DNA from 3 places in the Arthrobacter sp. NPDC058127 genome. Region 2 is predicted to be linked to each of the others. Evidence: riboswitches for the same ligand, from Rfam matches in the RefSeq annotation. Region 2 holds a riboswitch; each other region holds the start of a gene.

What was found. A riboswitch is a leader RNA that binds a small molecule or an ion and turns the genes downstream of it on or off. The one in region 2 is predicted to bind S-adenosylmethionine.
Region 1: another riboswitch for S-adenosylmethionine. It lies ahead of ACFVTG_RS09815 (DUF1737 domain-containing protein); the one in region 2 lies ahead of ACFVTG_RS12800 (hypothetical protein).
Region 3: another riboswitch for S-adenosylmethionine. It lies ahead of ACFVTG_RS06835 (aminotransferase class V-fold PLP-dependent enzyme); the one in region 2 lies ahead of ACFVTG_RS12800 (hypothetical protein).

What each region holds. Positions count from the first base shown of each region.
Region 1 covers NZ_JBHVTT010000005.1:125,963-133,804, forward strand. Annotated here, with positions in the region: gene ACFVTG_RS09800 (glutamate--cysteine ligase) at 1-69, shown strand, start outside; gene ACFVTG_RS09805 (O-succinylhomoserine sulfhydrylase) at 82-1,290, opposite strand; gene ACFVTG_RS09810 (rhodanese-like domain-containing protein) at 1,291-1,701, opposite strand; gene ACFVTG_RS09815 (DUF1737 domain-containing protein) at 1,698-1,955, opposite strand; SAM riboswitch class IV at 1,966-2,078, opposite strand; gene ACFVTG_RS09820 (hypothetical protein) at 2,275-2,634, opposite strand; gene ACFVTG_RS09825 (Lrp/AsnC family transcriptional regulator) at 2,690-3,121, shown strand; gene ACFVTG_RS09830 (ornithine cyclodeaminase) at 3,282-4,313, shown strand; gene ACFVTG_RS09835 (cupin domain-containing protein) at 4,466-4,993, opposite strand; gene ACFVTG_RS09840 (PAS domain-containing protein) at 4,990-5,391, opposite strand; gene ACFVTG_RS09845 (GMC oxidoreductase) at 5,388-7,136, opposite strand; gene ACFVTG_RS09850 (hypothetical protein) at 7,314-7,842, shown strand, end outside.
Region 2 covers NZ_JBHVTT010000008.1:64,864-72,705, forward strand. Annotated here, with positions in the region: gene ACFVTG_RS12780 (hypothetical protein) at 1-1,382, opposite strand, end outside; gene ACFVTG_RS12785 (peptidase M10A and M12B matrixin and adamalysin) at 1,565-2,413, opposite strand; gene ACFVTG_RS12790 (VIT1/CCC1 transporter family protein) at 2,461-3,621, opposite strand; gene ACFVTG_RS12795 (hypothetical protein) at 3,889-4,077, shown strand; gene ACFVTG_RS12800 (hypothetical protein) at 4,129-4,449, opposite strand; SAM riboswitch class IV at 4,464-4,583, opposite strand; gene ACFVTG_RS12805 (sodium:solute symporter) at 4,669-6,201, opposite strand; gene ACFVTG_RS12810 (helix-turn-helix domain-containing protein) at 6,505-7,080, shown strand; gene ACFVTG_RS12815 (ammonium transporter) at 7,341-7,842, shown strand, end outside.
Region 3 covers NZ_JBHVTT010000003.1:140,365-148,206, forward strand. Annotated here, with positions in the region: gene rsgA (ribosome small subunit-dependent GTPase A) at 1-461, shown strand, start outside; gene hisN (histidinol-phosphatase) at 521-1,333, shown strand; SAM riboswitch class IV at 1,494-1,606, shown strand; gene ACFVTG_RS06835 (aminotransferase class V-fold PLP-dependent enzyme) at 1,642-3,066, shown strand; gene ACFVTG_RS06840 (class I SAM-dependent methyltransferase) at 3,118-3,894, shown strand; gene ACFVTG_RS06845 (metal-dependent transcriptional regulator) at 3,924-4,637, shown strand; gene ACFVTG_RS06850 (MFS transporter) at 4,678-6,129, opposite strand; gene ACFVTG_RS06855 (hypothetical protein) at 6,203-6,577, shown strand; gene ACFVTG_RS06860 (hypothetical protein) at 6,699-6,839, shown strand; gene ACFVTG_RS06865 (S1C family serine protease) at 6,902-7,842, opposite strand, start outside.

The DNA of each region.
Region 1 (7,842 bases), on a different contig from region 2:
GAGAGCGACACCAAGCCGCAACCCGTCCTCACTTGGGTGCGCCAGGACTGGCGCGAAGCGCCGGGCTAACCCGGCGCCCGGCTAGACCTGCTTGAGGGCCCGCTCCAGGTCCCCGATGAGGTCGTCCACATCCTCCAGGCCCACCGAAAGCCGCACGACGCCGTCGCTCAGGCCAATGGCCGCGCGGCCTTCCGGACCCATGGCGCGGTGCGTGGTGGTGGCGGGGTGGGTAATAAGGGACTTCGAATCGCCCAGGTTGTTCGAGATGTCGATGACGGCGAGCCCGTCCAGCAGCGCGAAGGCGGCCTCTTTTGCCGATCGCCCGGCAGAGGGGAGCAGCTCCAAGGTGAGCACGGTTCCGCCGGCCTTCATTTGCTTCGCGGCGAGCTCGAACTGCGGGTGCGACTTCAGGAGCGGGTACTTGACCCAGCTGATGGCCGGCTGTTCCTCAAGCCATTCGGCGATCCGCAACGCAGATGCCGAGGAGTGATTGACGCGCAGCGCCATCGTCTCCAGGCCCTTGGTCAGGACCCAGGCGTTGAACGCGGAAAGCGACGGCCCGGTGTGCCGCATGAGCTGCTTGACGGGACCGTCGATGAATTCCTTGGTGCCCAGGATTGCTCCGCCAAGGACCCGGCCCTGGCCGTCGATGTGCTTGGTGCCCGAGTAGACAATCACGTCTGCGCCGAGCTCGCCGCAGCGCTGCAGCAAGGGGGTGGCGAAGACGTTGTCGACGACGACGGTAGCGCCGGCTGCGTGGGCCAGCTCGCTCACCGCGGCGATGTCCACGATTTCCTGCATCGGGTTCGACGGCGACTCGAAGAACACTGCGGTTGTCGGCTCGGACAGGGCAGCACGCCACTGGTCCAGGTCAGGCCCGTCGACGAAGACGGTCTCGACACCCCAGCGCGGCAGGATCTCGTTGAGGATGACGAAGCAGGAACCGAAGAGCGAGCGGGCGGCAACCACGCGGTCACCGGCAGCCAGCAACGCACCGAGGGCGGTGAAGACTGCGGACATGCCCGACGCCGTCGCGAAGCACGCTTCGGTGCCTTCGAGCAGGCGGAGGCGCTCCTGGAAGGTGGCTACGGAGGGGTTGCCGTAGCGGGAGTAGACGAAGCGCTCGTCCTCGCCCGTGAACGCGCGCTCTGCAGCTGCGGCGGATTCGTAGACGAAGCCGGAGTTCAGGAAGACGGCCTCGGACGTTTCCTGGAAGTTGGTGCGGTCAAGGCCGCCGCGGACTGCCTGGGTGTCAGGGCCCCAGCCGGCGGCGTCAGGATTGAAAGTCACTTAGATGTTCCCCAGGTTCGTTGGAAGTCCGCGGTTTTTCCAGCCGTTCACGGTTCGCTCGCCGTAGCGGTCCGGTTCGCCCTCAAAGCCCTCAAGGACGTTGTAGGCGGTGTAGCCGGCCTGCGTTGCGGCGATCGCAGCGGCGATGGAACGCTGGCCGGAGCGGCAGAGGAAGACCAATTCGGTGCCGTCCGCTTCGGGAGCCTGCTGCTTCAGATCGTCGATGAAGCGTGAGTTGGGGATCCCGCCGGCCAGGTTCCACTGGATGAACAAGGGATCGTTCTCGGTGGCTTTGGTGTCCGGGATCCCGATGTGTGCCCACTCGCCTTCCGTTCGGACGTCCACCAGGATGGCGCCTTGTTCCAGCTTGGCCCAGGCGTCGTGCGGGCTGAGGTCGCCTGCATAGCTCATGCGTGGCCCTCGCCGTCGAACTCTTCATCAAGCTGGTCTACTGCATTGGCAACTGCGGCATCCGCGCTCGCGATCGCCGCGGGCAGGACGACAGCCTGGGCCACGATCACGTCGGTGCCGTTGAAGGTCGCGGCCGGACTGCCGTGCAACACATATCCCTCTGCGAGGGCGGTGGAAATCCGCTCGCAGAATTCCTTGGTGTCAGGGCCCGTGACGAGACGGTAGGAGAGTTTTTCTTCGGTGGGTTCAGGCATTGGTGCTCCTCAGTCACGCTTGCAGTTCGAAAGTGTCGATACGCCGAGTAGTCACCTGAGGCACCCCGCCGGAGAGAGGGTTGCCGACCAGCAAGTCAGGGCTTCGCGCTGGTACTCATTACTCAAGAAGAAAAATAACATCCACGACGGCGCCCTGCAGCACCGGCCGTCGTCATGTTCCGTAACCGGACGGCTGTGGATGGTGGGCCCACGCTGGCGAGGGCCCCGGGCTGAGCTTGCGAAGACTGGGAGCCAGTGGGTGGGCCCACGCTGGCGAGGGCCCCGGGCTGAGCTTGCGAAGACTGGGAGCCAGTGGGGATTAGGATTCGGTTTCATCGGGCAGCGGTTCCAGGCTCGCCTGGATCCGGGGTGGGAGGGCGTCGAGCCGTGACCCTACCCCTGTGGGGGAGTGATGAAAAGTGGAACCTTGATGCTTCCGGATTTCCAGCAACTCGTGGACGGATATCCCGGTGGCCGTGGCGAGTGCATGCAGCGAGAGGCTGTTGTGATGAGCCAAGGCAAAAACAACACCCGACAGGGCTTCGAAACCTTCGGTCTCGTAGATTTCCTTCACCAAGTTGGACATGCCATTCGCATCATCGATTGATCCCGCTGACGCACCAGTCGCCATGGCCGTCAGCGACCATGCAGCAGAGTCGGGGCTGATGTAGATGCTCATGTCGATACCCTACGGACTCAGGCCCGCTTGGGGAATGGGCGATACGTTTATCTTTATGGCAGCACTCACCGATCTTGACCGCCAGCTCCTCTCTGCCCTGAGGGAGGACGGCAGGGCGTCCGTGGCCAGCCTCGCGCGCACGTTGGGCGTCGCCAGGGCCACTGTGAATAGCCGGCTCGAGCGTCTTGTCTCCTCCGGAACCATCGTTGGTTTTACCGCGAGGGTGCGCGACGAGGTCGATCCACTTGCGATTCGGGCTATTGCGCTCATTGCAGTGGAGGGAAGGTCTGCCGACAAGGTTATTCGCCAGCTCCGGGGACTTCCCGAGATTTGGGCGCTGCACACCACGAACGGCGGATGGGACCTCGTGGCGGAGCTACGCACGGAAAGCCTCAGCGATTTTGACCAGGTGCTGGGCAGGATCCGCGGCATCGAGGGGATCGTCAATAGTGAGACGAGTCTTTTGCTCAGCTCAGTCCTGCGATAACCGCTCACGTGACGTCGGCAGGCCACTTAAGCATTAAGTGCAATAACGGTCGTCATTTTGTACAGATTTTCAATGAAAAGTACGTACTTTGGCAATTGTGGATGCATATCGCCGCTCCGTAGCCTCGTAGCAACAGTGCTTATGAGGGAAAGGAGCGCACATGACGCGCTTTGTCGATGTCCGCAATATGGTTCGCTGGACGGCCGGGCGGGGCCCGGAGGCCATCATCTCGGAGATGATCCAGTACTTGGAGGACGACTTCCAGCGGTGGGAATCTTTTGACAAGACTCCGCGGGTGGCAAGTCACACGCCATTTGGCGTCATCGAGCTGATGCCCACCAGCGACCACGAAACATACGGCTTCAAGTATGTAAATGGACACCCTTCGAATCCCGCGCGCGGCTTCCAGACCGTGACAGCTTTCGGTGTGCTGTCCGACGTCCATAACGGCTACCCGACGTTCCTTGCGGAGATGACTGTGCTGACAGCGCTGCGGACGGCGGCCACGTCCGGAATGGTCGCGAAGAAACTCGCGCGCCCCGACGCCCGGATCATGGGGATGATCGGAACCGGAACCCAATCGGAGTTTCAGGCGCTGGCCTTCCGGGCGGCCCTGGGTATCAACACGGTCAGGATCTGGGACACGGATCCGGCTGCGATGGAAAAGTTCGTCCGGAACATGGCTCCCCTCGGCTTCGACATCACCATCGCAGCTTCGGCGGCGCACGCAGTTGAGGGCGCCGACGTCATCACCACATGCACGGCGGACAAGGCCAATGCCACGATCCTGACAGCAGACCAGGTTTCGCCCGGTGTTCACATCAACGCGATCGGAGGCGATTGCCCAGGGAAGACCGAACTCGACGCTGCCATCCTGGAACTCGGTGACGTCTTTGTGGAATACGATCCCCAGACGAGGATTGAAGGCGAGATCCAGCAAATGTCCGCCGATTTTCCCGTCACCGAATTCTGGCAGGTCCTGGGCGGGCACGCGCCGGGCCGGATCTCCAAGGACCAGATCACGATATTCGATTCCGTGGGCTTCGCGGTCGAGGACTTTTCCGCCTTGCGGTATCTCCGCGATGCCGTTGACGGCTCGGAGTTCTTCGAAGAGATCGACCTCGTCGCCAACCCCGATGACCCCAAGGACCTCTTCGGCCTGGTGCGGGCACTGTCTCCGATCGGATCCTGAGAAGCCCAACTCACTCGCATTTGTTGTCGTTTTGGGCGCTCAGAACGACAACAACTGCTAGTCACTTGGGGGAGAAGCCTGGTGCGCCGGCCCCAGAACCGGCGCACCAGACGTTTTATCCGGGCATTCCTCCTAGCCTCGTCGCCAACCGGCTATACCGCCGCCAGGCGCAGGATCAGCTCGGCATGCCCAGGGAACCTCAAAACGAGCGACTCGATGTCCCGAGCCGTTGGTTTCGTGGAGTCCGATCTCTCGTATCCCGGTGAGAGGCTGCAGCTGACCAAGGCGAACCCCGGTCCGGCCAACTCGGCACCGAACCAGGTGGAGTTGGGGGCAACTCCTTGCAAGGTCTCGCCTGCTTCCGGGTCCGGACCCAACAAGGCCTCGGTATACCCAAAGTCCTGATAGCCCAGCTCCCGGGAGAAGACATGCAGCCTGATTGGTGTCCCCAAATGGAAGAACCACAGTTCGTCCTGCTTGAGGGCGTGCAACTGGAGGACCTCCCCCGCCTCCAGCAGGTACCAGTTGGAGCTGTAGAGCGGATGGTCGACGCCGAAGCGCGGAGGCAGCGCCGAACCGGCGATATCCTCGTTGCTCACGAGCGCGGGCGCGAACCAGCCGCCCACGCTAGCGGGGGACATGTCCAGCTGTTTGATCCAGTCCTCGGCGAATCCACTCATGTGACCGGATACTTCAGCGAGAAGCAGACGGTAATCCCGATGATGTCCTTGCTGCCCAGGGCACGCAGCAACCCTTTTTGGGTCACGATGTCCACATTCACCATGCCGCCCTCCTTGCTGGAGACGGCGATGGTTTCGTGAAAGTTGAGCAGCGGCTTTCCGCTCGCCATCACTTCCTTGTCGTGGGCAACGTGTTCCGCGCGCGAGTCTTGGTGCCCGATCAGCTCCGACTTGCTCATGCCCACCAGGTCCGCGAAGTTCTGGTTGACCCACAGAAAGACCGAATTCGCGTCCTTCACCACCCAGTACACGCCGTCCTGCCGGTCCAGCACATCGGCGACGCTCATGGGCGGAACTGTGGGAAGGAGCGCCGGGTCCAACGCCGGGGCGACAGTCATGGCGCAGCCGCCGTTCCGCCGTCGGCCTCTAGTCTTTCGGCGAGGTCTTGCGCCAAGGCCACCATTGTCATGGTGGGGTTCCAGGAACCGCCGGTGGGCCAGAGGCTTCCGCCGGTGACGAAGACGTTCCGCACACCGTTGAGGCGGTAGTCGGTCCCGACGACGGCGTCCTCCTCTTCGCCGATCGGCAGGCTTGAGCTTTCGTGGACCAAGCCCGGCACACGGCGCTCCGGGATGGCGGGACGCTCGGCACCCCAGGTTCCGGCGTCGGGATCTCCGTGCCAGTATTCGACGCGCTCCGCACCTGCGGGGGACAGGACCCGCTCCAGCATCTGGAAGGTTCCCTCGTCCATGGTGTCCCACGTGTCGTCGTCGGTGGAGTTGGCCAACACCTGCAAGGTGACGTTGCAGGTGGGGTCCCCGCCGCCGGAGAGCCGCAAATGGTTCTCCGGGTTGCTTTTGTCCAGTTCGCCGAGGACGGCACAGACGAACACCAAATAGTCCTCCGAGGACCGCAGCTGGGCGAGCGAAGCCGTGGCGACGACGTCGGGAGCGTAGCGTTCGGATTTCTGGGCGTTCTTGTCCGGGCAACGGTCGGAGAGGACCGAAAGCTGCACGTGGTACTGCATTCCGGCCCGACTCTTGCCCGCCAAATAGATGGCCGCCAGTTCCAACTCGCCGAGTTGTTCGCTGAAATCAAAATCCTCGCGGGGAACCCGGGCCACCACCGAGGTGATGAAGTGGGCGCTGAAGTGCCCACCGGCGCCCTGGACCTGCGGGAAGGAATTCAGGACCAGGGTTGCCGGCGGAAGAGTGCCCATGGCCAAGACCAGATTGGCGTTGCCGACGTTCACCACGCCGCGGTTGGTGTTCAACGCCGTAGCCCGTCCGTCCTGCTGGAGCACGCTCAACACGGTGCAGTCCGTGACCATGCGAAGAGCGGCGCCCTTGCCTTGGGCCTCAAGTGCCGCTTGCTTGTCCGTCAGTTCAAGGAGGACTGCCGGCGTCGAGAACTTCGCGAAGTCCACGCCCGACGTCGCGCCGGTCGCCGCAGCGAGCGGGGCCGGCATGCTGCGGGTGGCGGAATCGATCTTGTGAAGGCCCGCCTCAAGCCTTTCCTGGAGGGCTTTCTGCATGATTCCGTAGACGGGCCGGGTGTCGTTGATCAGATCGACGACGGCGGCCGACCGACCGGCGTCGATTTGGTCCGCCGAAACCACGTTGAGCAGGTCTTCCGCGGACGTGAAGTGCGACTTGGCGGCGTCCATCACTGCCCGCGGCCAGCCCCGCATTTCATCTTCCTCGGGGCGGGGGCACCATGCGCTCCACATGATGCTGCGTCCGCCGTAGAAAGGGACCATGCCGTGCTGCCAGGAAATCTTGCCTGGCGGCTGGGTGGCCGTGGCGGCCGCCAAGGTCCACGGGAAGGTCTCCGAGAGGCCCCCCAGGGTCTCCTTGTAAGGCAGCGGAAGGTTCTGGAAGTGCTGCGGCAAGAAAAACGGACCCCGTTCAATGATCAGGATCCGTGCGTGCGGGTTGACTGTCAGTGTCCGCTCAGCAAAGGCGTAGGCGCAGAACCCGCTGCCGATGACGATGTGGTCGAATTGCTCTTCTTCGCGGACTTTTTTCCATTCCCCCTCGGAGAGGAAGAAAACATGATCCATGACCTTCTGGGGCGAGGGATCCTGGGGTCCGGGCGTGGGAAAACCGTGATTGAAATTCTGGGACGAAGAAACTGCACTCACAATGATGCCCTCCATCAACTTTGCTGATTCCACGGCACCGTGAAACCAGGTGCCCGCTGGGCCGAGAGGCAGATCACCCTTCCCCAGCAGAGTTCACGGGACTAGTTAACTACTGCCGCCATGGCGGCACAATAGAGTTCGGCAAGCTAAATTGCCTGGCCCGCTACACTCGGATCCATGGTGGGTCATTGGGGAACCAAAACCGTAGGGGTATTACTGGTAGGGCTGCTGCTTGCGGCCGGTTTGTCCGGCTGCGAATATACCGACGCCGGCGATCCGCAGCCGGCCGCCGGGCCGACGCGGAGTTCCCCGCCACGGGTCCAGTTGCCCACTAAGGATCAGGCAACCGTTGCGCTCGAAGCCAGCAACCTCGTTGCCGCCAAGCAACTTCTCGGGGCTGCTTCCGGAGCGGTGATCCTGGAGGATTCAGGCACGGTGGGTGGCCCCGTCAGCGGGATTAGAAAGACTGCGAGGGTGGAGGACGCAGGCCCGTATACCGTGACCGCAGCCTGTGTTGGCGCCTCGGACGTCCAGTTGGTCATCGCCCAGGATCCACGGACCGGCCTGGCCCCGCAGGACCAGACGTTCGATTGCTCTGTTCCCTATGCTCGCGTTGTTCAGCTGCAGCCAGGGCCGGTCACTGTCCAGGTCATGGTGATGCGGGCATATGCAGGCGCTTCCGCCGCGTCTACCGGCGGCGGAGTCG
Region 2 (7,842 bases):
ATCCTTCGAAGCTCAATCATCGCCGCAAGGGCGAAGGCGTGCAATGCGAAAGAGTGCCGCAACATGTGTGGGTGGATGCGGATGCTTGATTCGTTGGAAAGAATTATGCCTGCGCTGTCTTCTTGGGTTTGAATCCGCGCCATGCGGGAATTCGCAGCGTCAAACACATCGTTCCAAGTCGAGGTTGCCATTGGGCCGCCACCGTATCCCAGCCAAAGGAATAGTGGCCTTCGAGCGCCGTTTTCGTCAATTGAATACAACCTTCGCCGATCACTTAGCGCTAGTTTGTCAAGCGCCGTTTCAGTGACCTCGCCGGAAGTTGAATCAGTATATGTAATGCTCTCGGCTATTCCGTCCAGCCGGTGGAGGCGAGTTGCGATAAGTGCGTTTTCGATACCCTCGTAAAGGCCGCTCTGGATGCCATGAAGTTCCTCAACAGCTCTATCTTGCTCCGTGTAGCGAACTAAGACGTCTCTGATTTGAGGACCAAAATAGTAGAGCCTGCCGCGGGCGGGCTTCCCCTTCGATAACGACGCAGGGATTCGGCCTCTAAATAGTCCGTTACCCGACTGTCTCTGGGCTACTTCAAATGTGAGGAGTCCGGCCGCCTCTGCGCGCCTCATACCGGTGGAGTAAAGAAGATCGGCATACGAACTGTTGCGCCCAGCCATCATTAGCACCGAATCATTGTGGGCATTCGCTTGGCCCAACAAGGCTTCGGATCTCCAGCGCCAAAAGGCACGCCGAGTCACCCATTTGACGTCCGAGATGGTCTGTCCTTTTCCTGCGTTTATCGCTGGGCTGCCTTCTCGTCGGCGAGGAATCGGTGAAGCCTTGATGAAGCCTTTGTCCACCGCGTGTCCATACATGGAGTTAAGGGATGCAAGGTTTCGCGCGATGGTCCCGGCACTCACACCATTCCGAACCTCGCCACGGCGGCGAAAACTGTACTCTTGCGCCCGCCATTCTAGAAACGAGGAGATGTCATCCCTCTCCGCGGCCCTCCACTCGATCCCGAGATGTGAGTGCAGGTAGTTGAGGAAGATCGCTATATCGCCGGCGGAGCTCTTTCCTGTTTCTGGCGCCCGCTGGAGAGACTTGGTCCAAGAAAGCAATGCAGGATCGAGGCGACCATCTGGAGCAAGAAGTACATGTAGGAGCTCCCGGCTAAGGGAGATCCGAGGACTCCCTAACGCTGCATTCTTCAGCCAGCCGTCAGCGGACGACTGCGACTTAAGCACCGACCAGATGTCCACCGTTCTTACGGACCAGCGTCCCGCCAGGTTATCTGTCGGATCAGCCGCGGCACTCCCAGCCGGCGTCCCGAGGGGTTTCGCCGTCGGGACTTCGTCTGTTGAAGCTGCGAAACTTGAATGAAGCACGGTTGTCTCCTTTCGGGGTTCGAAAAACGAACCGGGGCGAAAGGATGTGGTGACGAATCGAGGATACAGCCGGCATTGAGTAGGCAACAAGCCGCCACGACCGGGCAGGAAGAGTGATCCGAGCTTTTCCGGGAACCTTCGTCCGTATCAGCGGCTCTCAGCAACTCAAAGGGACGGTTCAGTCACAACACTGCTAGACGCGACATGGGACGCGACATGGGCATTTCCCATATAAGACCCGCCACGTGGCCCAATTCGTGTTGGATCACCGCGGAGACGTAATGCGCTCCGCCGGAGATGCCCAGCAGTTCCGTGATTTGCGGGGCGTCCAGGTCCAGGCTTCCCGTCACGTAGCTTTTGGGTCCGGAGCCGAAGCTGTACATGGTGCTGCCGCCAGTGCCGATGACGGATCCAGCCAAGCCCGGAGCCGCCTCGGGAGTGGTCCAGGAAATCAGCAGGGGCGCCCAACGATCTCCGTAGAGCGCGGGCTGGTACGGCTTGCGCTTCTCGGCGGGCTTTTCCGTGCTGGCGCCGTCGTCGATGAACTTGAGGCCCGTGGCAGCAGCGATCTTGGCGATGGCGTCGGCGATGAGCCCCTCGGATCCGGCCGGGGCGAGGGCTGCGTTGACCACGTAGTGCAATGGACGGCACGGAGAGTAGCTCACGGGTGTGCCGTCGGCATTGGTGGCCAGGAACTTGTAGGAGTTGCTGGCCACAGCGGGCTTGGCGGGGGAGCCGAGCGGGTGGCCGGCCTCTTCCAGTCCAGGCGGCGGGGTATCCGGCGCGCGGGCAGCCTTTTGCTGCCCGTCCCCGGGAACCGCGTCGGGCCCGGAGCTGCTTGCCGTGGCATGGGCGGAAGGAGCCAGATTAGGAAGCAACCCAATGATGCCCGGGTCGCCGCGGAGGAAGCCACTGACAAGCACGGCTACGGACGCAACCACGGCCACCACCATCACGTTCCGGAACAACGCCAGTGCGGTACTGGCGCGCTTGGGCGGCGGGCCGCCGTCGTACCCGTAGTTTGAATGCACGTCTTCTCCCCAAGTCCCTGTACCGGCGCCCCCTCGGGCCGGCGCTGCTATCCGATCACAGCGCCGAACACGAGGCCCAGCCCATACGTGGCCGCGGCCGCACCGAGTCCGATGGCGAGCTGCCGGAGGCCGCGGGTCAGCGGCGAGGTCCCGGACAACAAGCCGACGACGGCGCCAGTCGACAGAAGCGCGATGCCCACCAGCGTACCGGCCACAGCAAGCGCTGCGAAGCCCGTCATGCCGAAGATGAACGGCAGGATGGGCACGATGGCGCCCGAAGCGAAGAAGCAGAAGCTCGAGATCGCGGCGCCCCAGGCGGAGCCCACGGCCTCGTGCTCATTGACGGTTTCTTCCACTTCGGGGTGGAGGGAGAGGCTGGGATCGCAATCGCAGCTGTAGAGGCCCATGCGCTCGGCGGCCCGGTGTTCGGCGGCTTCGCGGGACATGCCCCGGGCCAGATATACCAGGACCAGCTCATTGTGCTCGATGTCCAGGGCCGGGGCTGCGGTCAGTGTGGCCTGGGTGGGGCGAGTGGCCTTGAGGAGCTCGAGTTGCGAGCGGACCGAGACATACTCGCCGGCACCCATGGACAGCGCGCCCGCCAGGAGGCCGGCGATACCGCTGAACAGGACCACGGTTGCGGGAACGCCCGTGGCCGCCATGCCCATCACGAGCGAAAGGTTGCTGACCAAGCCGTCGTTGGCGCCGAATACGGCCGCGCGGAAGGTGCCGGACAACCTATTGCGGCCGCGCGTCGCCAGGCCACGGACTACTTCTTCGTGGATCTGTTCATCAGCCGCCATGGCGCGGGTTGCTGCTGGATCCTTCGTATAAGGCGAACGGCCTTCAGCCCGTTGGGCGAGGGCCAGCACGAACACGGATCCGAAGTTCCGTGCCAGGAAGCCGAGCATTTGGCTCCGGACGGAGGCTGCTTTCGGCATGCCGGCATGTTCGCCGAGGAGCTTGAGCCAGTGCGCCTCATGGCGGCCCTCGGCATCTGCGAGAGCCAACAGGATTTCGCGTTCCTCGCCATCGCGGCGCTGCGCCAGTTGACGGTACACGGCGGCCTCGGCGCGCTCGTCCGCCAAGTACTGCCGCCAGCGCTTGATGTCCGACGACGGGGGAGTCTTGGGGGCTGCTTCGTCTTGCGATGGACTGCTTGAGTCCGACGGATTGTCTGAATACGAGGGTTTTGTGTGCGGGTGCACCGGGACTCCTGGGTCGCTGGGGCGGGCTTCATCGCCTCATTGCGGCTCCACTCTATCGCCAATTTCCGCGGTTTTTCGGCCGGTAATCCTCACTGGACATTTTAGGCGTGCCTCAAAAACCGGGAGGCTCGCGGGAGGCCTTGACCGCCGCAGGGGGCAGTGCTGGGATGGATGGACAGGGTCCACGAATTGGCGGGGTGGCGTTGGACCGGCTGCCTCACTTGCCTGTCCGATGGGCTCAGCGGCACGTCGAACGGAGGTTGCACCATGGACAGCACCGAGACCCACGCCCGCCACCCCGACCGTCCCACGGTCGAGGCCGATCCCGCCTACGACTACAGCGAAGACCTGGAGGTGGACGAGGACTGGGAGGAACAATCCGAGGTCCTCGACGACGACGAACGGGTGGTCCCGCTCGACGCCGAGGAACACCGCGAGGACGAAGAGTTCGAATAGCCTCTGCTCGCTGAACCGGCCTCGCTGAACCTGACTCGCTGAATCCGGGCCCTAGAACGCGCTCAGGATGAAGTGCCGCTGCACGCCCGCCCGGTGCCCGGTTGCCGCCACCGTGAGGGTGAGTTTCCGTGTCGCCGGGAACCAGCGGGCGGGCTGGACCGCTTTTGAAAGCGCTTCGGTGATGAGCCGTGGCTCATGATGCCAATAGCGTTCCAAGTTTCCGTCCACCACGAACGTGATGGAGCCTTGGGAGAGGTCGACGCCGGGAATCACCCGGACGAACTCGTCCACCCGTCGGGGGCGTGGCAACAAGAGGCTTCCGGTCTGGGTGGTGCGCTCAGCTGTGGCGGTAGCGCCGTTTTCGAAAGGCATGGCCTTCTCCTGTGGAGTTGCTCTTGCCCGTTCGGTTGTCTCTGGTCCGAGCCGGGCCGCTTCTTCATCCGAACCACCCGTGAACATGGGGTTGGCGTGTGGCAAGTCGGAGCTTGGCGCCACATCTCTTGAAGCTGTTCCTACTGTACATGCAGGCGCGGCGCCGCACCTCTCGAAGGAGAAGGTGCGGCGCCGCCGTCGTACTTAATTCTGTGAAGCTTAGTGGCTGGCCACCGGGTGGGCCTCCAGCGGGAGTTCCTCGGTGACCGCTCCTGCGACGCGGCGGTCCCAGGCTTCGCGGACCTCGGGTTCCGTGGGCGGCGTCAGCAGGGAGACCACAACGTAGATGACGAGCGACGCGCCGAGGCCCCAGTAGATGGGATCGTTGGCGTAGACGCCGTCTTCGCTGGGGATGATTCCCGTGGCGTAAGCGATCAGCAAGGCCAAGGTCAAGACCGAGCCGACGGCCATGGACCATGCCGCTGCGATGCCCGTGCCGCGCTTCCAGACCAGGCCGCCCAGGATGGCAACCAGGAGGCCACCTACCAGGATGTCGTAGGCGATGGTCAGGGCCACCACGACGTCCTGCGCCGCCATGGAGATCAGCACGGCCACGATGCCTAGTCCAAGGACCCAGTAGCGGTTGGCCTTGACGTCGTGCTCGGGGTTCTCGGTGTCGTCGGTGTTGATCGTCTTGCCGAACCAGCTGGCCACGAACGGGACAACGTCGGCGCGGGCAACGGTGGCTGCGGCGATGAGGGCTCCGGATGCGGTGGACATCATGGCAGCGACTGCTGCGGCCATGACGAGGCCGCCGATGCCGATCGGCAGGATGTGGGTGGCAACCTCGGCGTAGACAACGTCCTTGCCAAGGGCCTTCACGTCGATGTTGGGCAGGGCCACGCGGGCGGCCAGGCCAATCAGGGCGCCGGCGACGCCGTACAGGACGCAGTAGATGCCGGCAGTGGCGCCGCCCCAACGGGCCACCTTGGGGGTCTTGGCGGTGAAGACGCGCTGCCAGATGTCCTGGCCGATCAGCAGGCCCAGGGTGTACACCACGAAGTAGGTGATGATGGTCTGTGCTCCGATGCCGTCCAACTGGAAGAAACTGGCGTCAACGCGGGCACGGATACCGTCGAGGCCGCCTGCGGCGTTGAGGGCGAACGGCAACATGAGGAAGAAGATGCCCACCGTCTTGATGATGAACTGCACCTGGTCGGCGAGGGTGATGGACCACATGCCGCCGATGGTGGAGTAGACCAGGACGATGGCGCCGCCGACGGCGATGGCAAGCCAGCGCTCCCAGCCGAAGAGGACAACGAAGATGGTGGCGTAGGCACCCGTGGACGTGGCACACAGCATGAGCGTGTAAGCGAGCATGACGATGCCGGAGGTCTGCGTGGCGCGCTGGCCGTAACGCAGGCTCAGCATCTGGGAGACCGTGTAGATTTTCAGCCGCTGGATGGTGCCGGCGAAAAGCAGGCTCAGGAGGAGCACGCCCGAACCGATGGCGACGACCAACCACATGCCGGAGACGCCGAACTTGTAGCCGAGGCCGACGCCGCCAACCGTTGAAGCGCCGCCGAGGACGACGGCGGCCATGGTGCCGGTGTAGAGCATCGGACCAAGGCGGCGTCCTGCCACCAGGAAGTCGCTGTTGTTCTTGGTGCGCGACTTGCCCCACCAGCCGAAGGCCAGCATGGCGAGCAAATACACCACCACGATCGCAATATTGATGAACGAAGAGTCCACGGTTGGCTCCTGAAAGTGATGCGCAGAGTTCTTGGGGATTCCGACGCCGGTCCGCTGGGTTTCGCTGCGGGTTGCGGAAGGTCTCTGCGCTGGTGATTGGGGAGAGTAGTCTGTGATGTGTGCCTCACAAACAACACTTGTTGCCTATGAGGATACGTAGTGATGCGAGTAACAGTCAAGGCGTTGCTTTGCGCGGCGGGCGGATCGGCGCTCCTCTGGCTGTCCAAAGGGTCCGCCACTCGGGCGATCCGGCTACTATTGCTGCAATGACAGGGCCGCAGAAACGGCCTGAAAGGTTCGTGAATGAAGGCTCTCCCCGTTGAACCGAGCAACGTCCCCGTTGCCATCGGTTCCAGAATCCGCGCCGCCCGCCAATCGCAGCGGCTCACCATCGAGCAGGTTGCCGACGCCACCGGCCTGACCAAAGGGTTCCTGAGCCGCGTGGAGCGTGACCTGACATCGCCGTCGGTCGCTTCCCTTGTGACGCTTTGCCAGGTCCTTTCAGTGTCCATCGGCGATCTTTTCGCGGCACCGGAGACACACCTGACCCGGCGCGATGATGGGCCGCGGATTTCGCTCGGCGGCCAGGGAATAGTGGAGCGTCTCCTGACTGCCCGGTCGGAACGGCGGTTGCAGATCCTGCAGGCTTCCATCGAGCCCCGCGGCCGCGGAGAAGCCGAGCTTTACGCCGTCGATTGCGACGTCGACGTCCTGCACGTCGTCAAGGGCCGCATCAAATTGATCCTCACCAACGAGGAGTACGAGCTCGAAGAGGGAGACACGCTGTCCTTCCCGGGCCGCGAGCCGCACACCTGGGTCAATCCCACGGACGAGCCCGTTGAGGTGCTCTGGATCCTGGTGCCAGCAGCCAGCCGCTGACGCTGTGACGCGCCGTATTTGCGACACGCGGCGCGTAACCTGCCGGAAACATGACTGACTTCAGGATTTAACCCTGGGGCCAGCGGTGTTACGTGCCTGAAATGATCCGCGCCGAATGCTGAAACAGGGCGACTGTACCTTCGAGTCAAGGCAACTTGTCAAGGTCGGTATCCCGTGGGGTACCAGGACCTGTTCGTTTTAAAAATGGTCTCGCCGTGCGGGCGCCATGGAGCGCCGTATATGCAGGAAGGCTCCCGAAAATGACCCCAGTATTCTTCAGCGTAGGGCTGGATGTGAACCCCCAGACCCTTGATCCCGGCGCAACAGCCTGGATGCTTGCAGCTTCCGCCCTCGTCCTTCTCATGACGCCAGGTTTGGCGTTCTTCTACGGCGGCCTGGTCAGGATGAAGTCCGTCCTCAACATCATGATGATGAGCTTCGGCGCCATTGGCGTGGTCGCGGTGGTCTGGGCCCTGTGGGGCTACGGACTCGCGTTCGGCCCGGATACCCTGGGCGGCTTCATCGGAGATCCCTTCGCGAACTTCGGACTCAGCGGACTGGCCAGCGTCATCGGCGGGAAAGCCCCGGGGCTGCCGGACATGGTCTTCATAGGTTTCCAAGCCACCTTCGCCATCATCACGGTCGCACTGATCAGTGGCGCGGTGGCCGAACGTGTCAGGTTTGGCCCATGGCTGCTGTTTGCCGGCCTCTGGGTCACCATCGTTTACGCGCCCATTGCCCATTGGGTCTGGGGCGGCGGCC
Region 3 (7,842 bases), on a different contig from region 2:
ACTACCTCGACGGCAAGGTCACCGTGCTCCTGGGCCATTCCGGCGTCGGGAAATCCACCATGGTGAACGCCCTGACCGGCGCCGAACGCGCCACGGGTGGAGTCAACGCAGTAACGGGCCGCGGACGCCACACCTCGTCCTCTGCCCTTGCGCTGAAGCTCAGCGACTCCCCGGGCGGAAGCTGGATCATCGATACGCCCGGCATCCGTTCCTTCGGCCTCGCCCACGTGAACCCTGACCGCATCCTGCATGCCTTCCCGGATCTGGAGCCCGGAACGGAAACGTGCGAGCGGGGCTGCAAGCACGATGCCTCCGCCGTTCGATGCGGACTGGATTCCTGGGTTGCCGATGGCCATGCCGGGGAGGCCGGCCCCGCCCGCCTCGCATCGCTGCGCAGGCTCCTTGGTGCCGACCCGCGCATGGAAGCCCAAGAGGCCAAGGAACTGGGTACGGTCAACTAACTCAGCGCATGCCGGGCTACGTCCCCGGCTCACCGGCGAATAGACGGTAGTTTGGAACCATGACCCAACCCGATTCGAGCTACAACGACGACCTGCGGCTGGCCCATGTCCTCGCCGACTCCGTCGATTCCCTGACAATGGAGCGGTTCAAGGCGCTGGACCTTCAGGTGGAGACCAAACCCGACCTGAGCCCAGTCACCGATGCCGACAAAGCCGCCGAGGAAGCAATCCGCGGGCAGCTCTCCCGTTCCCGCCCCCGCGACGCCGTCCTCGGCGAAGAATTCGGCAGCACGGGCCACGGCTCAAGGCGTTGGATCATCGATCCCATCGACGGGACCAAGAACTTCGTGCGCGGCGTACCCGTCTGGGCAACGCTGATCGCCCTCGTGGACGAGGGCGAAGTAGTGGTGGGGCTCGTCAGCGCTCCGGCGCTCGGCAAGCGCTGGTGGGCGGCCAAGGGCTCAGGCGCCTACATGGGCCGATCACTGGCCGCAGCCACCCGGCTGAAAGTCTCCAACGTGTCGCGGCTTGAGGACGCCTCGCTTTCCTACTCCGAGCTTTCCGAGTGGAAGCAGCACGATAAGCTCGACAACTTCCTGGGCCTGGAGAACGATGTCTGGCGCAGCCGCGCGTACGGCGATTTCTGGTCCTACTGCCTCGTGGCCGAAGGCGCCGTGGACATCGCCGCCGAGCCGGAGCTCCAGGTCTACGACATGGCCGCCTTGGTACCGATCGTGACGGAGGCCGGCGGACGCTTCACGTCCCTGGACGGCACGGATGGCCCCTTCGGCGGAAACGCCGTTGCGAGCAACTCGATCCTGCACTCCGAGGTCCTCAAGAGGCTCAACCCCGAGCTCGACGACCTCCTCTAGTCCACCCTCTTCACTGAATAAACGACGGCGGGCGCCCCTTTTTGGGGGCGTCCGCCACTCTTTCTTCGGCAGAAGGCACATTTTTCCGGCCGTGTAACAATCCGCTTAACAATCCCGGTCACATTGGAACGAGCCTTACCGGTGTCCTAGTCTCTTTACAGGTCACGAGTGCCAGCGCGAAACCCCGGTTTGCTGGCCGGCAACCCTCCATCGCGGCGGGGTGCCCCGGGTGACGACCCGGCCGGTCCGGAACGGATGCGGCAAGCGCGGACCCCCTGTACGCAGGGGTCCCTCTTGAGTGAGGTCCCATGAGCACAGCCACATTTACTTCTCCTGTTCTCCCGCAGCACCACGAATCCGGGCATCAGCACGGTGAATCCCGGACACCGGCATCGCGCCCACTGGCCGCAGTCACCGGCGCGGAGTTGCAGGCACCCCTGATCCAGGGCGGCCACATCCGCTACGCCAACCTTGACTACGGCGCCTCCGCACCTGCCCTGACCGTGGTCTCCGCGTACCTCAACGAAATCCTGCCGTACTACGCGAGTGTGCACCGCGGCGCAGGCTATGCCTCCCAAATCAGCACCTCGGTCTACGAAAACGCGCGCAACATCGTCCGTGACTTCGTCGGCGGCAGGCCGGACGATTCCGTCATTTTCACCCGTAACACCACCGATTCCCTCAACCTCCTGGCCGGCTGCTTGCCGGTCGAGGACGGCAGGCACACCGCCGAAGTCCTTTACCTGGACATCGAGCACCACGCCAACCTGCTGCCGTGGCAAGGCGTCCCCCACCGAAGCGTCGTTGCCGCGGGAACCTTGTCCGAGACCGTTGCCAACGTCCGCACGGCGCTCTCCCACGGTGGCGTCAGCCTCCTGGCGGTCACCGGTGCGTCGAACGTGACCGGCGAGATCCTGCCCATCAAGGAACTCGCTGCCTTGGCCCACGAATTCGGGGCGCGGATTGTGGTGGACGCGGCGCAACTCGCCCCGCATCGCCGCATCGATATCGCCGCCGCGGATGTTGACTACTTGGTCTTCTCGGGGCACAAGCTTTATGCACCGTTCGGCGCCGGTGTCCTGGTGGGCCGTCCCGACTGGCTCGACGCCGGCACGCCCCACCTTGCAGGTGGCGGCGCTGTCCGCGAGGCGCGCCTGGATTCCGTCAGCTGGGCCACGGGCCCGGCAAGGCACGAAGGCGGCTCACCGAACGTACTCGGCGCGGCCACCCTTGCCCGCGCCACCCAGGTCATCGCCAGCCTCGACCACGATGAATGGCACGCCCACGAGGCCGCCATCCGCTCGCACCTGGTCGAGGGCCTCAAGGAAATCGACGGCGTCACCGTGCACCAGATCTTCAGCGACACGGATCCCGAGGACACCATCGGCGTCGTGAACTTCTCGCTCCAGGGCTACGACGCCGGACTCGTTGCGGCCTATCTTGCGGCCGAACACGGCATTGGCCTGCGCGACGGACGCTTTTGCGCCCACCCGCTGCTCAAGCGCCTCGGCCTTCCCTCCGGTTCCCTGCGCGCCAGTTTCGGCGTGGGGTCGCGATTGGAAGACGCCACCCGGCTCATCGCGGGCATCCGGGCGCTCAAGAGCAATGGCCTCGGCTGGGACTACGTGGTGGATGCCGGCCGCTGGGTTCCGGCGAACGACCATCGCAGCTACCCGGAGTGGGCGCCCAACACTCCCGGGACCGCGGGCGCCGCACCCTGCAGCATCGACTGATTGCGGTAGATTCGTAGGGTATTTTTCCTGTCCTACGAAGGGAGTTCCCGCGTGTCCCCGCGACCCAAAGGCACGTCAGCCGGCCCCAAGCTCTTCGAGGAACGGCGCCTTGAACTCGGTCAGAGTTTCCAGGACGGCGGGGAGCACTATGATCGCGTGCGGCCCGGCTACCCCGCGGATTCGGCCGACTGGCTGCTACCTGTAGGCGCGCGGGACGCGGCAGACATCGGCGCCGGCACCGGAAAGTTCACCGCTCTTCTCGTCGAGCGCGGGTTGGCGGTGTCCGCAGTGGACCCCTCCACGGACATGCTCATGCAGCTGCGCAAAACGTATCCGCATGTGATCGCCTTGGAGGGCACGGCCGAGGCAACTGGACTGGCGGACTCAGCATTCGACGTCGTCAGCGTTGCCCAGGCCTGGCACTGGTGCGATCCCCTCGCCGCCAGCACCGAGATCGCCCGGATCCTTCGACCGCAGGGCGTCATCGGCTTGATCTGGAACCAGCTGGACACTTCAGTGCCCTGGGTCCATCGCTTGTCCCGAATCATGCATGCCGGCGATGTCCACAAACCGGACTTCCGGCCTGTGGTGGGCCCGGAGTTCGCCGGCCTCGAAAGCCACCTGACGCGTTGGGAGGATCCCTTGACTCCGGCGGACATCCTCGAACTCGTGAAGTCGCGCAGCTACTACCTGAGGGCGAACGACGCCACCCGGGCCAAAGTCATGGGAAATCTCCGGTGGTACCTCTTCGAACATTTGGAACATGCCGAAGACGAGGCCATCCCCTTGCCCTATCTCACGCAGAGCTGGCGGGCGCGGAAAGTCTGATCCGGCCGGTTCACGATAGGCTTGGAACCGTGAAGACCAGTGCGCCCTCCTCCTCGATCGAGGACTACGTCAAGGTCATCTACTCCTTTACGGAGTGGCAGGACAAACCCATCACGTCCTCACAGCTCGCGCAGCGGCTCGGCGTCGCCAATTCGTCCGTCTCGGAGATGGTCCGCAAGCTCAAGGACCAAGGCCTGGTTGACCACCAGCCCTACAGCGCCATTACGTTGACCGCCCAGGGAATTCAGCTTGCCTTGGGCATGGTCCGCCGGCACCGCCTGATCGAGACATACCTCGTGAGGGAGTTGGGCTACAGCTGGGATGAAGTCCACGATGAAGCCGAGATGCTCGAACACGCCGTCTCGGACACCTTCATCGATCGCATGGCCGCAAAGCTGGGTAACCCCGGACGCGATCCCCACGGTGACCCCATCCCCGCAGCGGACGGCTCAGTGACCCTCCCGCATGCGCACCGGATGATAGAGCTCGACGACGGCCATTCCGGCAAGATCACCCGGATCAGCGACGAAAACCCGGAGCTGCTGCGCTACCTGTCCGCCGAAGAAATCGACCTCGATGCCAGCATCCAGGTGATTGGACGCAAACCGTTCGGCGGTGCGCTGGTGGTCCGGATCGGAAAAGGCCCGGGCAGCCGCGACTACGATCTCGCCGATGAGGTCGCCTCGGCATTGTGGGTAGCCACCGACGTCGAACACGAAGGCTGCGTCCTCGCGGAACGCTGACGAAGCCGTGTTTTAGAAGGCGTGTTTTAGAAGGCGCTGTTCAGGCGCGCTGGGCGGCCGTCCCGCCGTCGTCGGGCGCTGGGCCTTCCGGGGAGTCCACCACTGCAGCGCCCAGCACCGGGTTCCGGATCCCGACGGCGGATGCCGCCGCCCCGAGGAAGAACAGCACCGCGGTGACCACCACGGCATTCATGAGGCCTTGGCGGCTGAAGACCGGACCGATGATGAGCCCGGCAAAAGCGATGCAGATCAAGCCCGCGATACGGGCCACGGCGTTGTTCACCGCGGAGCCGATCCCGGCCTCCTCCGTGGGTACCGCGCCGAGGATAGCAGCGGTGAGGGGCGCCACCAAGGTGCTGAGGCCGATCCCGAAGACGATCTGCCCGGGCAGCACTTGCGTCCAGTAGTTCAGGGGCTCCTGGACGGCCAGGGTCATGAGAAAACCGATTCCGCAGATGAACGGTCCGGCCGTCATGAACCACCGCGGACCGTACTTTCCGGCCAGTCCACCGAAGAATGAGGCCGTGAGCATCAGGAGGACTGTCGCGGGAAGCAACGCGATCCCCGCAGTGGTCGCCTTCATTCCTCCCACTTGCTGCAAGTAGATGCCTACGGCGAAGAAGCCGAGCGACAAGGCGCCGTAAATGGCCAGTGTGGCGATGTTTCCCCAACCGAAATTGCGGATGCCGAAGAGCCGCAGGGGCAACATCGGTTCCTGGGTCCTGGCTTCGTGGACAAGGAAGAGGACCAGGCCGACGGCTCCGACAGCGAGCGGCATCCAGACCACCATGTTCCCCCAGCCCATGCGCCCTTGTTCAATGAACGCGTAGACCGGGCCACCGAGTCCCACCATGGCCAGGAACGCGCCGAGGTAGTCGATCTTCTTGCTCGTGTCCGTCGCGGCATCGGACTTCCGCAATCCGGCGAGGATCGGCCAGACGGCGACGGCCGGAATGACATTGATAAAGAAGATGACGCGCCAGGACAGCAGATCGACCGATGCGCCGCCGATCAGCGGGGCGACGATAGCGGCCGCGCTGGTCCAACCGGACCATTGGCCGATTGCCTTCGACTGCGCGGGCCCGGAGAAGAACGTGACGATCATCGCGAGCGAACTCGGGACTAGCAGGGCACCGGCGATCCCCTGGAGGGCCCGCGATACCACCAACACCTCCCCGTTCCAGGCAAGACCGCACGTGACGGAGGTGAGGGTGAAGCCGGCGAGTCCCCATTCCAGGATGCGCGCGCGGCCGAAGTGGTCGGACAAGGATCCGGCGACCAGGATCAGCGCGCCCAGGGTCAAAAGGTAGGCATCCACCACCCATTGCTGGATGACAAGGCCACCACCCAACTCGCGGCCAATTGCCGGGAGTGCGAGGTTCACCACGAAGCCATCCAAAATGGCGATGAAGGAAGCCACAATAGCCACAACAAGGACCCGCCTTTGCAGCGGAGTGCTTGGCAGCAGGGCCGCTGCGTCGGTCATGAGCACAGCCTACGCCTGCTAGAACCCTGTCGCCCGGATTCCTGCGGATCCTGTCACGGCGATAGTCCCGTATCGTTGAATGGTGATTAGCAGACGTGACGCCGCATTGGCCCTTGATATCTCGATGGAAATGGCCCAACGCCACGGCATCCCCTCCCGGCTTTCACAAGCCGAGCTGAACGAGCTGCAAGACAATCCACCTCAGTGGCTCGTCCAATCCCGCGCCAACCGCACCGGCAAGCGTCCTGTGTGGGTGCACCTGAGCTGCGTCGTGTGCGGTTACACCGAAGCTGCGCGTCCCAAGAAATGGTGGCCGGAGTTCACCTACGTTTTCTGTGGTCACCACCGGAATAGCGAGGTCCCCGGAATCCTGCCCGGCGAGGTCCGCAGCGAGTACGAAGGAATCGGCTCGCGCTTCGTTGGCGTTGTGGACGTCCCGGCTTCCGAAGCCTAGTTCCTTGGGCGTTCAGCGGCCGGTTGCTTTCGCCTGAAACAGGCGTAGCTTACAAGGAGAGGGCCTTTCAGGACCCTCTTTGCAGGATCTGCAGGGAAGATCCGTAGTTAGGGAGCATGACATGCCTGACAAAGCGCCTCACCAGCACGAGACGAAGAAGAGTATCAAGTCCATCAAGGAGAAACGGGCAGTGAAGCGTGCCAAGCACGAATCCGATGCCGCTGTAGATCCCGTGGCCCATTTGAGGATGAGGAAGAAGTAGCAAAAAGCCGGAGCCTTGGCCCCGGCTTTTTAGCGGACTGGTTCCGTCATGGCTGCGGCTCCTCACGAATCCGCGTCGGTCATTTCGCTGGGCACGGCCACTATCGCGTGGATTTTGCCGTCGCGCAGGACCGTCAGGAGGAACGGCTCCCCTATGGCCTGCGAAAACAGGAGTTTCTGAAGGCTCTCGGCACTGGATACGGCCCGCGACTGTGCACTGAGGACCAGGTCGCCCGCGAGCAGTCCCGCCCGCTCCGCGGGAGATCCGGCGATGACTTCCACCACCCGGAGCGCTTCCTTCTGGCCTGTCCGGATCACCGCACTCGCGTCCAGCGGAATAGGGGTGCTCACCAACCCAAGGTATGCCCGGCGGACACGGCCGTCCTTCAGCAGGGCGGCAATGATCCGTTGAGTGGTGGTGTTGATGGGCACTGCGAGTCCGAGCCCCAAACCTGCCACAGCGGTGTTGATTCCCACAATCCGCCCCCTGGTGTCGGCCAGGGCTCCCCCTGAATTGCCCGGGTTCAACGCTGCGTCGGTCTGGATGACGTCCTCGATGACCCTGCTGTGCCGGCCGGACCTAACCGGGATGGAACGTCCAAGTCCGCTGACGACGCCCGCGGTCACTGATCCTGCCAGCCCCAGCGGGTTACCGACGGCGATCACCAATTGGCCGACGTGCAGTGACTCCGCGTTGCCCAAGATGGCGGGCAGCGGCGTGTGGTGCCCGCGGACGATGGCGAGATCGGACAAGGGATCCGCACCGACGAGTTCGACGTCGGAATGGGTTCCGTCGGCGAATATTGCCCGCCCCGAGCGGAGGCCTGAGACCACATGGGCGTTGGTCAGCATATAGCCGTCGCCCGTGAACACCACGGCCGACCCACTTCCGATCCTGACCTGGCCGTTCCTGCGGGCGCTGCTCATCTCCAATGCTGCAACATGCGGCGTGACCGTCTCTGCGACGTGCATCACTGTCCGCGAGTAGGCGTCCAAGGCTTCGT